Regions from separate parts of the Psychrobacillus sp. NPDC058041 genome, predicted to be linked through region 2. Evidence: riboswitches for the same ligand, from Rfam matches in the RefSeq annotation. Region 2 holds a riboswitch; the other holds the start of a gene.
What was found. A riboswitch is a leader RNA that binds a small molecule or an ion and turns the genes downstream of it on or off. The one in region 2 is predicted to bind thiamine pyrophosphate.

Region 1 (6,769 bases), on a different contig from region 2:
CTTTTTTCATATACAGCAAGTCGGAAACCAGCTATATGATTTAATGTTTTTGCAAAAAACTCTTCTTTTTCAGTCCAAGCAGCTTCAAGTGTTTCAAAAGCCTCTTTTCGAGTGGAAGCATTTTCGTGTGAACTTAAATTATTTGCTTGTCCAACGGAAAGTTCTTTTTCTTCGCCATCTACTTTTACTTTTACTCGAATGTCTCCTACTAATAAATCATAAAGTTGACCCCAAGCATGGTAACCATCCACCCCAAGAGTTGTAATCATTTCTTCTTCTTTTTCAGTGAGCATTTTCTTTGCTTCATCTCTCCACTCATTTAGGACAAATGAAAAATCAGCTAATTCCGATGACTTCATTAGTTCATTCCAAACCGATTCATCTGTTTTACTTAATCCTTGCTGGATTACAAGCATTAAAGAAGAAAACTTCGCATATATACTTCCCATTTCCCCTTCTAAAAGTGCTGCATTTTTATCAGTAGTGTCTTGTGCAAGGAAGCATCCAATTACTGCTCCTGCTTCCGATAAATTAACTGCAATATCTTTTAGTTCGTTTATAATTTTTTCTAATTCCTGTGCATCTTTACTTGAAGTAGGAGTTGAAAAACCTTTCAATTTCTCTTCAAATAACTTCTGTTTTTCTTTAACTTCATCTAAATGAATCCGTAAATCTTTTGATGCACTTCCACCTTCAAAAAACGAATCAAGATCCCACGTAATTGGATACAATTTTTCAGCCATTATTTTTCCCCCTTAAAAATTCATACTAGTTCGAATTATATTATACCATGTTTTCCATAATTGGATTATTCCGCTTTTGCCATGAAACATTCACAAATCGGTTGGTTTGTTAGAATATTTGAAAGGTATACTAGAAGGATAGGAGGGATGCATATGATTAAAATAGTCCTTTTGATTATAAGCTGGATCTCTACAGTTGCGGTAAGTATACTCGCAAGTACGCTACCAATAAATCATCATACAACTAGAGAAATTTCAAATTGGCTACCAGCTTTATTTACTCCTGCAAGCTATGTTTTTCTTATTTGGTTTGCCATCTACTTTTTATTAGCATGTTGGATATGGAATATTATGAAAGAATATAAGAACGGAGTAACTATATCTTGGAAACGAGTAATACTATTCGTATTTAGTTCGATTCTCAATATTCTTTGGATCTTTTTTTGGCATTATGGATTATTTGCACTTTCACTAATTGATATGTTTGCTTTGATAGGAATTTTGTTTTTACTATATATGACTTATTCTACAATGGAGCAATCTTGGATGACGAGAAATCCTATCTCTGTTTATCTAGGATGGATGCTCGTTGCTACATTTATAAATACTGATTACTATCTTACTTTCATTGAATTTAGTGGATGGGGAATCACAAAATCATTGTGGATAGTAATTTTTTTAACAGTAGCTACCGCAATTGCTATGCATATACGTTTCCATTATAATGACCCTGTAATCGTCCTTGTCTTTATTTGGTCTTTTATCGGTATAGCTGTTCACCATTTGTTGGATGAATTATTAATCACAGCTGCTTCTATGTTTTTAAGTTGTGTACTTATAGTAGGAATCTTCTTCATAAAAAAAATGCCTCGGAAATTATGATTTCCAAGGCATTTTTTTTAATCAATTTTCGTCAATAAAAGTGGCCCTTCTTTTGTAACTACAATCGTATGTTCAATTTGAGCAACTAACGATTTATCTGGTGTTACAAAAGTCCAACCATCACCTGATTCTACAATATGCTCTGCTTTTTGAGAGATAAAAGGCTCTACTGCAAGAACCATACCTTCTTTTAGAATCGTTGGATCCCATGCATCATAATAATTTAACACATGCTGAGGAGCTTCATGCAAAGATTTACCAATACCATGCCCAGTTAAGTTCATAATAACATGCAAACCATTTTCTTTTGCTTCTCTAGCTACAGCTTTCCCGATTTGGTTCAAACGAGATCCAGCTTTAACTTTTAACATAGCCCGATTAAATGCACTTTCAGCTACTGCACATAGTTTTTCTTTTTCTTCATACCCATCACCAACGACAAATGAAATACCTGTATCTGCAAAATATCCATCATATGAACCCGAGACATCAATGTTCACGATATCGCCTTCTTTAATGACACGAGATCCTGGTATACCATGTGCCACTTCTTCGTTTACACTTATACACGTGTAACCTGGAAAATCATATTCCCCCATTGGTCCTGAAATAGCACCATATTGTTCAAATAGTTTTCCACCGATTTCATCGATTTCTTTCGTTGTTACTCCCGGTTTGGTTGCTGCTCTCATTACATCTCTAACTTCCGCAACAATTCGACCGATTTTTTTTAACGCTTCTAACTCTTCGTTTGTTTGTACAATCATCTTAAAAGATCCCTTCTCATTTGAATGTACAATAATCATATCATATTTAAACTTTATTCGGCAGTAGAAGGCGTGGCGCTTTTACAAATAAGATTGTACAAATGAATGCCGCGAATAAAAATACTGGAATCATATAAGTAGCATTATAGATTAATGAATACAAAATTACGTTTTGATCGCCAGCATATTCTCCGAAAAATACTATTCCAGAAGTGACATGTGCTAAATAACGAAGAAACGCAGCTAGGAATGCTCCTAAAATGACTGCAATCGCCATTTTTTTCGTATCTTTATTTTCAAGTGCTTTCATATATGCTGGTCTAAAGAAACCAGCGAATCCGGCTACCATAAACGCTATAAAATAATCGATTGATACTTGCAAAAATACATATCCAAAAGATAACGGTACTGCATAAAAACGACCTGTTGCTACCTGCAATAACCCAATTAAAAATCCTGTAATAAGACCAGCAACAACACCCCGTCGAAAAGCAATTAAAATAACTGGAACAAGCACGAAAGTAACGGAGCCGCCTTGTGGCATACCAAACCCTAGCATATCTAATACATACCCTAAGGCTGCAAAAATAGCGATTTCTATTAATAATAATACACGTTGATTTCTCATCGTAATCTCCTTTTTGACCACAAAAAAAACGACCCTGGGATAGACCCAGACATCGCGCGATTGTCAGTTTCCATCCACATCCCTACGCAAGCATTAACTTACAGGTTCGAAGGGTACTATCTCAGCCGCGTAAGCGACGCCCCTTGTGGTTATGAATTATTTAGTTCGTGTTCATTGTAGCCCAATAAAATAAGTAATGCAACCCCATGTTTTTGATTGTTATACTAATAGAAATATTATACGAAAAGGGGCAGACGATTATGATAGAGTTATTGAAAGATTTGATACGCATAAAAAGTGATGATGTAGAAGGCGCAAATGCTGCATTATTGTTTTGTAAAAATTGGTTTGAAGCTCGAGGTATCGCTGTAACTGTTTATGAAAATAATTCTAAGCTGATGCTTGTTACAGAAATAGGAATTGGCGAAGAACGTATTATATGGAACGGTCATGTCGATGTTGTTCCTGGAGATGCAGAACAATTTAATCCATTCGAAGAAGGCGACCGTTTATATGGACGAGGATCAGCCGATATGAAAGCAGGTGTAGCTGCTATGATGCAAGCTTTCTACGAACTTTCATTAACTCCTCAAAAATTAACAAAAAGAATTCAACTGCATATTGTTACTGACGAAGAAACCGACGGAGCTACTTCCAAGTATTTAGTAGATCAAGGATTTAACGGAGATTTCATTATTTGCGGAGAGCCTACTCATTTACATATTGGTCTTCAAGCAAAGGGAATTATCCAATTAGATGTTAAATTAAAAGGTAAATCCAGTCATGGAAGTCGCCCTTGGGAAGGGGTAAATGCGATTGAACAAGCATTTGCTTTTGACAAAGCAATGCGAAAACTTCCCTTTTTATCAGCAAGTAATAAGTTCTATGATTATCCATCAATAAATTTGGCAAAAATACATGCAGGGGACAGATATAATATTGTTCCGGCTGAATGTGTCATGAGCTATGATATTCGTTTTGTTCCAGGACAAAACAGTTCAGAAATTTTAGCATTAATTAAGAATGCTGCTCATATGGATTTTCCGGAAAGTGAAGTAATTGTTCATGCTTGCGAGCCAGCAGTGACTACAGAAGAAAACAATTTATATGTTCTTAAACTTCAACAAGTTACAACCAATATGACGAATTCTATTACCAACCTATTTGGCCAACATGGTTCCGCGGATACTCGATTCTATGCAAAAAATGGAGCCGGAGCCATTGAGTTCGGCCCCTCTGGAGCGGATTGGCATGGTGAAAAAGAATATGTCTCTATTTCATCCGTAGAAAAATATAAAAAGATTTTAGTCTCTTTTATTATTGATTGAAGTGAAAATAAGAAAAGCCTCTGGGTGTCCGCTTAGTCGTTCTCATAAGAGTCGAGCGGACGCTTCTCTAAACTTGATGTATTTTTTACAATTTACGGCACTTCGAGACCAATTGTACTGAAGCCGAGACCAGATTACTATACTCGAGACCAATTGTACTATACTCGAGACCAATTCACCCGAAATCGAGACTATGTTTTAATTTCCCGAGACTAATTAGAAAAACTACTTTATCCAAGCCTGTTTCCCACTTTATTCGTGTTAATCAATTAATCAGAAAGGAGAAAATTCCAATGGAAAATAACAGACTTTTATCAGCATTATCCTATTTTAGTGTTTTATTTGCCCCTTTAATACTTCCAATTATCGTATTCTTTATTTCTCAAGATTCGAAAGTGAAACAACACGCTAAACGTTCACTTGTTTCCCATTTAATCCCTCTTATTTTTATGATTATTTTATTTATCGTTGTCTATTCCAGTGTGTTTTCTATGTCCTATAGTTCATTTAATCAACCTTCCATATTTATGAGTTCAGTTCCCTTATTACTCGTATTCTTATATTTAATTATTTATATCATTATTCTAGTTTGGAATATTGTCCAAGGTGTCAAAGTATTAAGATGATGTTTACATTACTGCATTAATGGGAATTGAATAATACAGTTTAGAATCTATTAGGAGCGATAATATGAGAGTAAAAAGCATCGTTAAAACTGCAATAAAATTGGCGCCAATAGTCTATCCAATCGTACGAAAAATAATGAAAAGAAAGACCGTAAAATAAAAAATCTGTTCCCATTGTAGATTGGGAACAGATTTTTCTATATATAGGGTTTTAATTTTGTCAAACCCAAATATTGATCGAAACCTTGAATTTTTGAAACAGGTGATTTTGGTAATTCTTTTTGTCTATTGAGAATTTGTTCAAAAGTAAGTGGGTTTGGAGCTGGTAATTCATTTGGATTTACTTGTAATCGTCCATTGTACTGTTTAAAAAAAGCATTTGCCATTAGTCGATACCCTTCCATTGTAGGATGCACATCTGCAGGGTTGGGTAACAATTCTTTTTCATTACCCTTGAATGCCTCTTCTACAGTAACATATATTGCTCCATTTGCTTCCGCTTCTGTTTTTAGAATAGTGTTCATTGTTTCTAGTTGTTTTTTTATACCTACTTTTTGTGAGTCGCGCAAGTGTGGATAAGGAAAATAATATCCCATTATATAAATCTTTGCTTTTGGTGTAGTCGCTTGAACTTCTTGTATAACTTCAGCAATATTTTTCCGTACATTATTTAATGCGAAGTTTACTTGAACTTGCTGATATGCAATAGACCCATTTGAAGGATTTACTTGCACAAGTCTAAGTAAATCATTTGCTCCTGCTGAAATGGTAACAACTGTTACATTTTTAAGTAATTCCTTCGCTTCTTTCGTACGGACTGTTTTTAATACGTCTGCAGTTGTATAACCAGGAAATGCAAGTGCTTTTGAATAATAGGTAAGTTGATGAGATCGAGTCAACTCTTGTGCTATTAAATCTGTATATCCAGAGTCAATCGCTCTATCAGGTGTTTGTCCGGCAGCTATAGAGTCCCCTAAAGCAATATAAACTTCTCCCCCTTTAGCTTCACTCGTAAGTGTTGAAAAAGGGAAGAAAATTAATATAAGTGCAGCAATCCATTTTTTCATATGAATCGACTCCTTAAAAAGCCCAAGTACCTTTTTGGAAAATTGGTTCCATCGTTCCGTCTTCTAACTCTCCTAGTATATCCATATGTGCACTACCAATCATAAAATCTTCATGTACAATTGATGTATTAAGACCCAAATTTTCAAGCTCCGCTTTATTTAAACCACGTGCACCTTCCACACAAGTTGGATACGCCTCTCCAATTGCAAAATGATTGGAGGCATTTTCATCAAAAAGGGTGTTGAAAAATAATACGTTCGATGCTGAAATAGGCGATTCATGAGGAACTAAAGCTATTTCCCCTAAATATTTTGCACCTTCATCTGTTTGTATTAATTCTAGCAATAACTCTTCTCCAGTATCTGCTTGTGCCTTTGTAATAGCACCATTTTCAAATGTTAAAGTGAAATTATCAATAATATTTCCTTGATACACTAATGGTTTTGTATTTTTTACATATCCGTTTACACCAGTTTTAAGTGGAGCCGTGTATACTTCTTCGGTCGGCATGTTTGCAATAAAAGGTACACTTTGCCCATTTTTACTTGCACCTGAAAGCCATATATGTCCTTTTGGAAGTTCCACTTGAATATCTGTACCATCGGATTTATAGTGCAACTTTTTATATCGTTTTTCGTTTAATAAGGCTGCACGACTTTCTAAATGATTAATATGCTCTGTCCATTTCTGAACAGCTGTTCCTTCACCAACTCGTACTACTTGGAAA
Region 2 (6,769 bases):
AGATTTACCACTTCCTGATAAACCCATAATAACGAAGGTTTCTCCTTCCATAATTTCCATAGATGCATCGTAAACTCCTACGGTATGGCTAGTTTTAGCGAGTATCTCTTCCTTAGAAACACCACTTTGAATCATTGGAATCACTTTTTTAGGTCTAGGGCCAAAAATTTTGGATACATTTTCAATTTTTAGTTTTACTGTCATGCCATATCCCTCCCTTGTTTCTGAATGCGCTTCGCAATTCCACCTGTAATTCGGTCAATAATGATAGCTAAAAATACAATACTAACTCCCGCTTCAAAACCTAGTGCAATATCAATTCGGTTGATGGCAAATAGCACTCGTTCCCCAAGTCCTTGTGCCCCCACCATCGATCCAACAACAGCCATCGCTAGCGCCATCATTGTAGTCTGGTTTACCCCTGCCATAATCGTTGGCAAGGCTTGTGGAAGCTCCACTTTCATAAGCATTTGTTTTCTAGAAGAACCAAACGATTGGGCAGATTCTATAACCTCATGGTCAACATTACGTATTCCGAGCTCCGTCAATCGAATAACCGGTGGCAAAGCGTAAATAATCGTTGCAATTACTGCTGGAACGTTCCCTAACGGAAAGAAGAAAATTACAGGAATTAAGTACACAAAGCTTGGCATCGTCTGCATAGCATCTAAAATCGGGCGCATAATTTTTGAGATAGTTTTGCTAAACGCCGTCAGAATTCCTGCCGGGATACCTATGACAAGAGAAAGAATTACAGATATTAATACAATCGATATAGTGGTCATCGTTTGTGGCCATAAATTAAAAGTACCTATTAGAAACATAAAGAGAGCAAAAAGTAGCCCAGCATATAAAGTGGTAAAGTACCATCCCAATGAGAAAATAACAATAATAAGCAGCCACCAAGGGATAGCAAGAAGTCCAGTTTCCAATCCCTTAATCATTGTGGATGCAATAACAAATATAAAATCAAAAAAACCATCAAAGTTTGCGGCTAAAAAATCAATAAATTTTTCCATACCACTTCCTATTGGTAAACGTATATCAGGAAATTCTTTCATAAGTCTCGGACTGTTAGATTACACAGCCTCTGACACCTCACATTTCTCGGTTAGATTTTTTGTAACATGATATATTATTTCAAAGCTGCTTTTACTTTTTGAGCAACTTCATCAGACACCCAAGCTGTCCAAACGTCTTCATGTTGTTTCATCCACCAATGTGCGGCTTCTTCTGGTTCAGCTCCAGTTTCATTCATGTAATTCAGAGCGCTCTCTGTTAACTCACTGCTAGTTTTATATTTACTTAAGAAATCTACAACATCTTTTGCTTGTGTTGGTAAATCTTTATTCACAGCAATGACGACATCATTAGGAGGAAATTCCGTTCCTTTATTTTCATCCCACACTTTTTTATCATAAGGATTGTCCTCAAGCAGTGTTAAATCATAACTCGCAGTAACCCAAGTTGGGGACCAATAATACCCGACCCAAGGCTTACCTTTTTTGTATGCACCCGCTAAATCTGCAACAATTGCAGAATCAGATCCTGGCGCTAAGTAGTTATATTTTTTATCCAGTCCATATGTTTTGAGTTTCGTTTCCAAGTATTCACTTAGAATCCAACTAGATGGTGCACCAACAATACGTCCTTTGCTTTTATCTTCAGGATCTTGAAAAATTTCTGGGTACTTCGCTAAATCTTCCACCGTTTTTAAATCTGGAGCTACAGCTTTAATCCCTCTTTCTGGATCTCCTTTTATCACGTAAGTTGGAACATATAATCCTTGTGAATTATCATCAAAGTTTGTAGTTACTTTAATAACTTTCCCACTATCAATCGCTTTATCGTAAACATCTTTAATATTATCCGACCATATTTCCATATAGACATTAATATCCCCTTGTTCAAGCGCTTGCATAGTTGCAGCAGTTGTTCCACTTGTAACCTCTGTATCATAACCATAACCTTTTTCCACAATTAACTGCGCAATACTATTATGTACCCGTATACTATCCCATCCGGCATCGGCAAATTTGATAACCTTTATACTCTCACTACTTGAATCATTACCACACGCGGAAAGCATTAAAAGCGTGCACAACGAAAAAAACAACACTATCTTTCTCATTTAAACTTCTACCCCTTTTCTTATTTTATAAAGACTCACGGCCTTTTCTTTATTCAATACCCTATTTTGAAACAATTAATCATTTAATAGACAAATAGCCTTGAGTTTCTCGTTTTTTGAGTAAGACATTTATATAAAACCTTCTATTGGTTTTCTTTCATTTTGTGCATTAAAAAAGCCCTATGTTGTCTTTTATTTGACAACTAGGGCAATTTCTCTAGATTATACAACTCTATTTTCTGGTTCTTTTTCTTCCAAGACAGCTTCAATAGCTTTGGCGTTCATTTGCATCATCGCAAGTCTTGTACGAATACTTGCGCTCCCGATATGCGGTAGGACCGTTACGTTTGGTAACGTTAATAATGGATGATCTAGTGGCACAGGTTCAACTTCGAATACATCTAAGCCAGCTGCCCAGATTTTGTTCGTCGCTAAGGCATCGTATAGGGCTTGTTCGTCAACGACCCCTCCTCTAGCTACGTTAATAATGGTTGCCGTATCTTTCATTAGGCTTAACTCGCGTTCACCAATTAGTCCCTTCGTTTCCGGAGTTAGTGGAGTTAACAGCACGATAAAGTCTGATTCCTCTAGTAGTGTATCGAGTTCTGCATAAGTAAATCCGAACTCTTTTTCAACATCCATTTTTCGTGTTCGATTATGGTAAAGTACGTTCATATTAAATCCTTTTGCCCTTCTTGCCACCGCTTCACCGATGCGGCCCATTCCAATAATACCAATGGTTGCGCCAAATACATCCATCCCTGTATATTGCATTGGTGACCGTGACTTCCAATGGCCAGCACGAAGATCACGTTCTGCCTCCATAACTCGACGAGCAGTAGCTAGAAGTAAAGAAAATGCTAAATCTGCAGTAGTTTCTGTTAAAACTCCTGGAGTATTTGTCACAATAATTCCATTCTCTTTCGCTGCCTCTACATCGATATTATTATATCCAACCCCTAGATTACTAATTACTTTTAAGTTTGGTAGGCTTGCTATAAGTGAACGATCCACTTTATCGGATAGCATTGTCCAAATAGCATGCGCATCTTTCGCTTCAATTTTTAATTCTTCAGATGTCATTTGAATTTCATCACTATGCCACATCTTAACTTCAAATTTTTCTTTTAATGAAGCCACTGCTTCATCTGGTAATTTACGTGTAATAAAAACTTTATCCAAACCTATTACCTCCAACTATTCTGATAGTTTAAGCATGGACGAAAGTATAAAATTTTGCAACTAAGTTTACATTGGTAATTTCATAAGTTATACTGAGGGCACATAAAAAATCAAATTGTTTTTATAACAGTTTAGCAAACTACATACCGTTTTCTGCACTAGGGGTGCCCACTTTGGCTGTGATGAGAGCTTTTTAGCTCCGATCCCTTATTACTCGATCAGGATAATACCTGCGTGAGGAAGTGCGGTGACTTTCCGAGTTTTTTCATATTGGATAAGTGGCTGCATCTTCAACGGATGTAGTCTTTTTTTATGAAAATTTTAGGAGGTTTTATTATGCAATGTGGTTTAAGCCCAATTGTCGGATTTCGTTTTTCCCTGCATCCGATGACCAATGATTTTATTTCAGTTATTAAAGGAGCCCTTCAAGAAACAGACACTTCGAAAGTTTGGATGCATACAGATGATGTATCAACCGTGATTCGCGGGAAACAGGTGCATGTTTTCAATGTAGCAAAAGCGATTACGTTACATGCTGCTAAAACTGGCGTGCATATTGCGTTGTCGGGCAGTTTTTCTGCTGGTTGTCCAGGCGATACTGCTGGAGATGTCTATTTGGATAAGGACGATCAGGTGGCGAATAAAGATACTACAAGACAATATGTTTCTTCTCAATTCGCATTATATCCGATGAATAACCCCAACTATATGGACGTTATTTACCGAGAAGTAGACCGGGCAAAAGAATATGGAGTCTTCAATGAATCTATGCACTATGCTAGTGGTATTCATGGGGACATTCACGATGTGTTTGCGTTTTATGAAGAGACATTTACACATGCACGTTCTGAAGAACATAAACATTTAGTAATGACCGTTTCGATGAGTATTAATAGTCCCTCGCACGGAGGTCTTTAATATGTTGAAATCGTGGAAGTTAAAAGAAATTGTTCTAATGTCATTATTTTCAGTCGTGTTTGGGATTGTCTATTTATTGTTCCTTCATGTCGGCAATATTTGGGCAGGGTTTATCGGGCCGATTGCATATGAATGGATTTTTGGTATTTGGTTTATCGTTTCGATTATTTGTATGTATATTATTCGCAAGCCTGGTGCGGCGGTCATTTCAGAGACAATTGCAGCTGCGATTGAAGTTTTGTTAGGTAATGCGGTTGGCCCTAGATTAATTTTATCAGGTCTTATTCAAGGTTTAGGTGCGGAAGCTGTATTTGCAGCAACACGCTACAAGCGATTTGATTTGTGGGTGCTGATGCTAGCTGGCGTCGGGTCTTCGGTATTTAGTTTCGTTTACGGTTATCTGTTAGGTGGATTTACGGTATATACTCCTAGTTATATTGCTTTGATGCTAGGAATTCGCATTTTAAGTGGTGCAATAATTACTGGTGTTGGAGGTAAGGCTTTATCTGACGGATTACTTGCGACTGGTTCGCTTCGTGGGTATGCCATTTCACGCTCGAAAAAAAGTGATGTTCGTGCATGATATTATTCGGTTTGAAAAAGTGAGTTTTCGTTATCCAGACGAGGAAAAATGGATATTGAGCGATTTTTCCTTTTCTGTTCGGGGTGGCGAACGTGTAGTTATTACCGGTCCAAGTGGTTGCGGAAAAACAACGTTACTATTTTTGTGTAATCGGTTGTACCCTGATAATTGTGATGGTATTTTGACTGGTACAATAAATTTGTTTGGACGGGATCATACGAAATTCATTCCCGGGGAAATAAATCACCGAGTAGCGACCGTTTTCCAAGATCCTGATTCGCAGTTTTGTATGCAAACAGTAGAAGAAGAGCTTGCTTTTACATTAGAAAATTTACATGTTCCGAGAGATGAAATGGACAAAAAGATTTGCAAAGTTCTAGCTTTAACAGACTTAAGCGATTTTCGACATGCCGTTATTCAACAGCTTTCCGGTGGTCAAAAACAACGGATCGCTACTGCCTGTGCACTAATTATGGAGCCTCAAGTTTTGCTGCTTGATGAACCGATCTCTCATTTAGATCCCTATACCGCGAAAAAGTATGTCGAATGGTTGGATCAGTTGCAGAAAAAACAGGGAATGACGGTGATTGCTATTGAACACAGATTGGATTTATGGGGGGACTTCTTTGATAGAAGCATCCCTTTAGTTCCAATCGACAATGCTGTTCCCCTAATTAAAAGGAAAAGCACTAAGCAAACTGAAACTTCACTTGTTGTAAATAAAATAATAGCAAAGCCTTTTCTAAAGGAAACCACTTTTACGTTAAATCGTGGAGAAATTACTGTTCTTGCTGGTCCAAACGGTAGTGGAAAAACTACTTTATTGAGAGCACTATGCCAGTTAATACCTTCTAAAGGAACGGTACAGCCGGAGTTTTTGGGATATGTCCCGCAATCACCAGAGTTTTTATTTCTTACCAAAAATGTACGGGATGAAGTTGCTTATGGCGGTGGAAGTGATGTCAATGAGATAATGACACGGCTAAAACTCTTGCCTATAACTGATGCACACCCTTTTGCGGTAAGTCACGGCCAAAAGCGTCGAGTAGCAATTGCAGCTATGCTTTGTGATGGGAGAGAAGTTATTTTAATGGATGAACCCACTTCTGGTCAGGATGCTGCAGCTTTATTTGAATTATTTCAATTAATTGACGAGCGAGCTCGCGAAGGAACGACGTTTTTAATAGTTACTCATGACATGGAATTTACACATTGTATAGCCGATTCGGTTTTATTATTGAAAGACGGGTATTTAACTGGAAAGTTTGAAGCTGATGTTGTGTGGGACAATGAACAACTCCTGCATGACCACCACTTACTCTCCCCGAAAGGAGTGTTACGTCATGAAAAATGCTTTGCATAAGATGAATCCTTCGGTAAAGTTTTTAGTGATTACAGTTTGTATGTTTACAATGGCTTTCTTTTTTGATCCATGGACGCCACTTGTTTTTTGGGTTGGTGTAATTTTGTTGCAGCTGTTGTGTAGCCAGGTTAATTGGAAGAAATGGTTGTTATTTATGCTTCCATTTTTTATTACAGCATTCGGTTACTTTTGGACAACTATTGTGTTCGCGAAAGATCACCTAGGATCGGTTATTTGGTCGTTTGGATCTGTAGAAATTACTATGATTCAATTGGAGTATGCACTATCTTTAAGCTTTCGAGTATTAGCATTTTCCAGTTTGTCTCTATTATTTGCATTGACAACAAATCCCGTTACATTCATTTTAAGTTTAATGCAACAATTAAAACTATCACCAAAAATCGCATATGGTGTGATGGTTGGCTATCAGTTTTTACCTGTATTAAAAGATGAATTTGTTCATATTCAGCAAGCACATCGTTTAAGAGGAGTAACTAACAATAAAAATGCCTTGCAGCGGCTACTTGGCATTCGTCGAGTATTAATTCCTATGCTTGCCGGTGCTGTTAGAAAAGCAGAGCGTGCGGCCTTT

Region 1: another riboswitch for thiamine pyrophosphate. It lies ahead of thiT (energy-coupled thiamine transporter ThiT); the one in region 2 lies ahead of ACFVR1_RS10025 (YkoF family thiamine/hydroxymethylpyrimidine-binding protein).

The regions. Positions count from the first base shown of each region.
Region 1 is NZ_JBHVRO010000009.1:48,652-55,420, forward strand. It holds gene ACFVR1_RS14365 (M3 family oligoendopeptidase) at 1-743, opposite strand, end outside; gene ACFVR1_RS14370 (TspO/MBR family protein) at 897-1,625, shown strand; gene map (type I methionyl aminopeptidase) at 1,643-2,392, opposite strand; gene thiT (energy-coupled thiamine transporter ThiT) at 2,439-3,020, opposite strand; TPP riboswitch at 3,083-3,174, opposite strand; gene ACFVR1_RS14385 (M20 family metallopeptidase) at 3,281-4,348, shown strand; gene ACFVR1_RS14390 (magnetosome magnetite crystal formation protein family) at 4,642-4,974, shown strand; gene ACFVR1_RS14395 (hypothetical protein) at 5,039-5,134, shown strand; gene ACFVR1_RS14400 (SGNH/GDSL hydrolase family protein) at 5,172-6,041, opposite strand; gene ACFVR1_RS14405 (aminopeptidase) at 6,055-6,769, opposite strand, start outside.
Region 2 is NZ_JBHVRO010000005.1:167,531-174,299, forward strand. It holds gene ACFVR1_RS10005 (quaternary amine ABC transporter ATP-binding protein) at 1-204, opposite strand, end outside; gene ACFVR1_RS10010 (ABC transporter permease) at 201-1,019, opposite strand; gene ACFVR1_RS10015 (ABC transporter substrate-binding protein) at 1,136-2,131, opposite strand; gene ACFVR1_RS10020 (2-hydroxyacid dehydrogenase) at 2,354-3,313, opposite strand; TPP riboswitch at 3,464-3,571, shown strand; gene ACFVR1_RS10025 (YkoF family thiamine/hydroxymethylpyrimidine-binding protein) at 3,650-4,231, shown strand; gene ACFVR1_RS10030 (ECF transporter S component) at 4,236-4,814, shown strand; gene ACFVR1_RS10035 (ABC transporter ATP-binding protein) at 4,774-6,177, shown strand; gene ACFVR1_RS10040 (energy-coupling factor transporter transmembrane component T family protein) at 6,158-6,769, shown strand, end outside.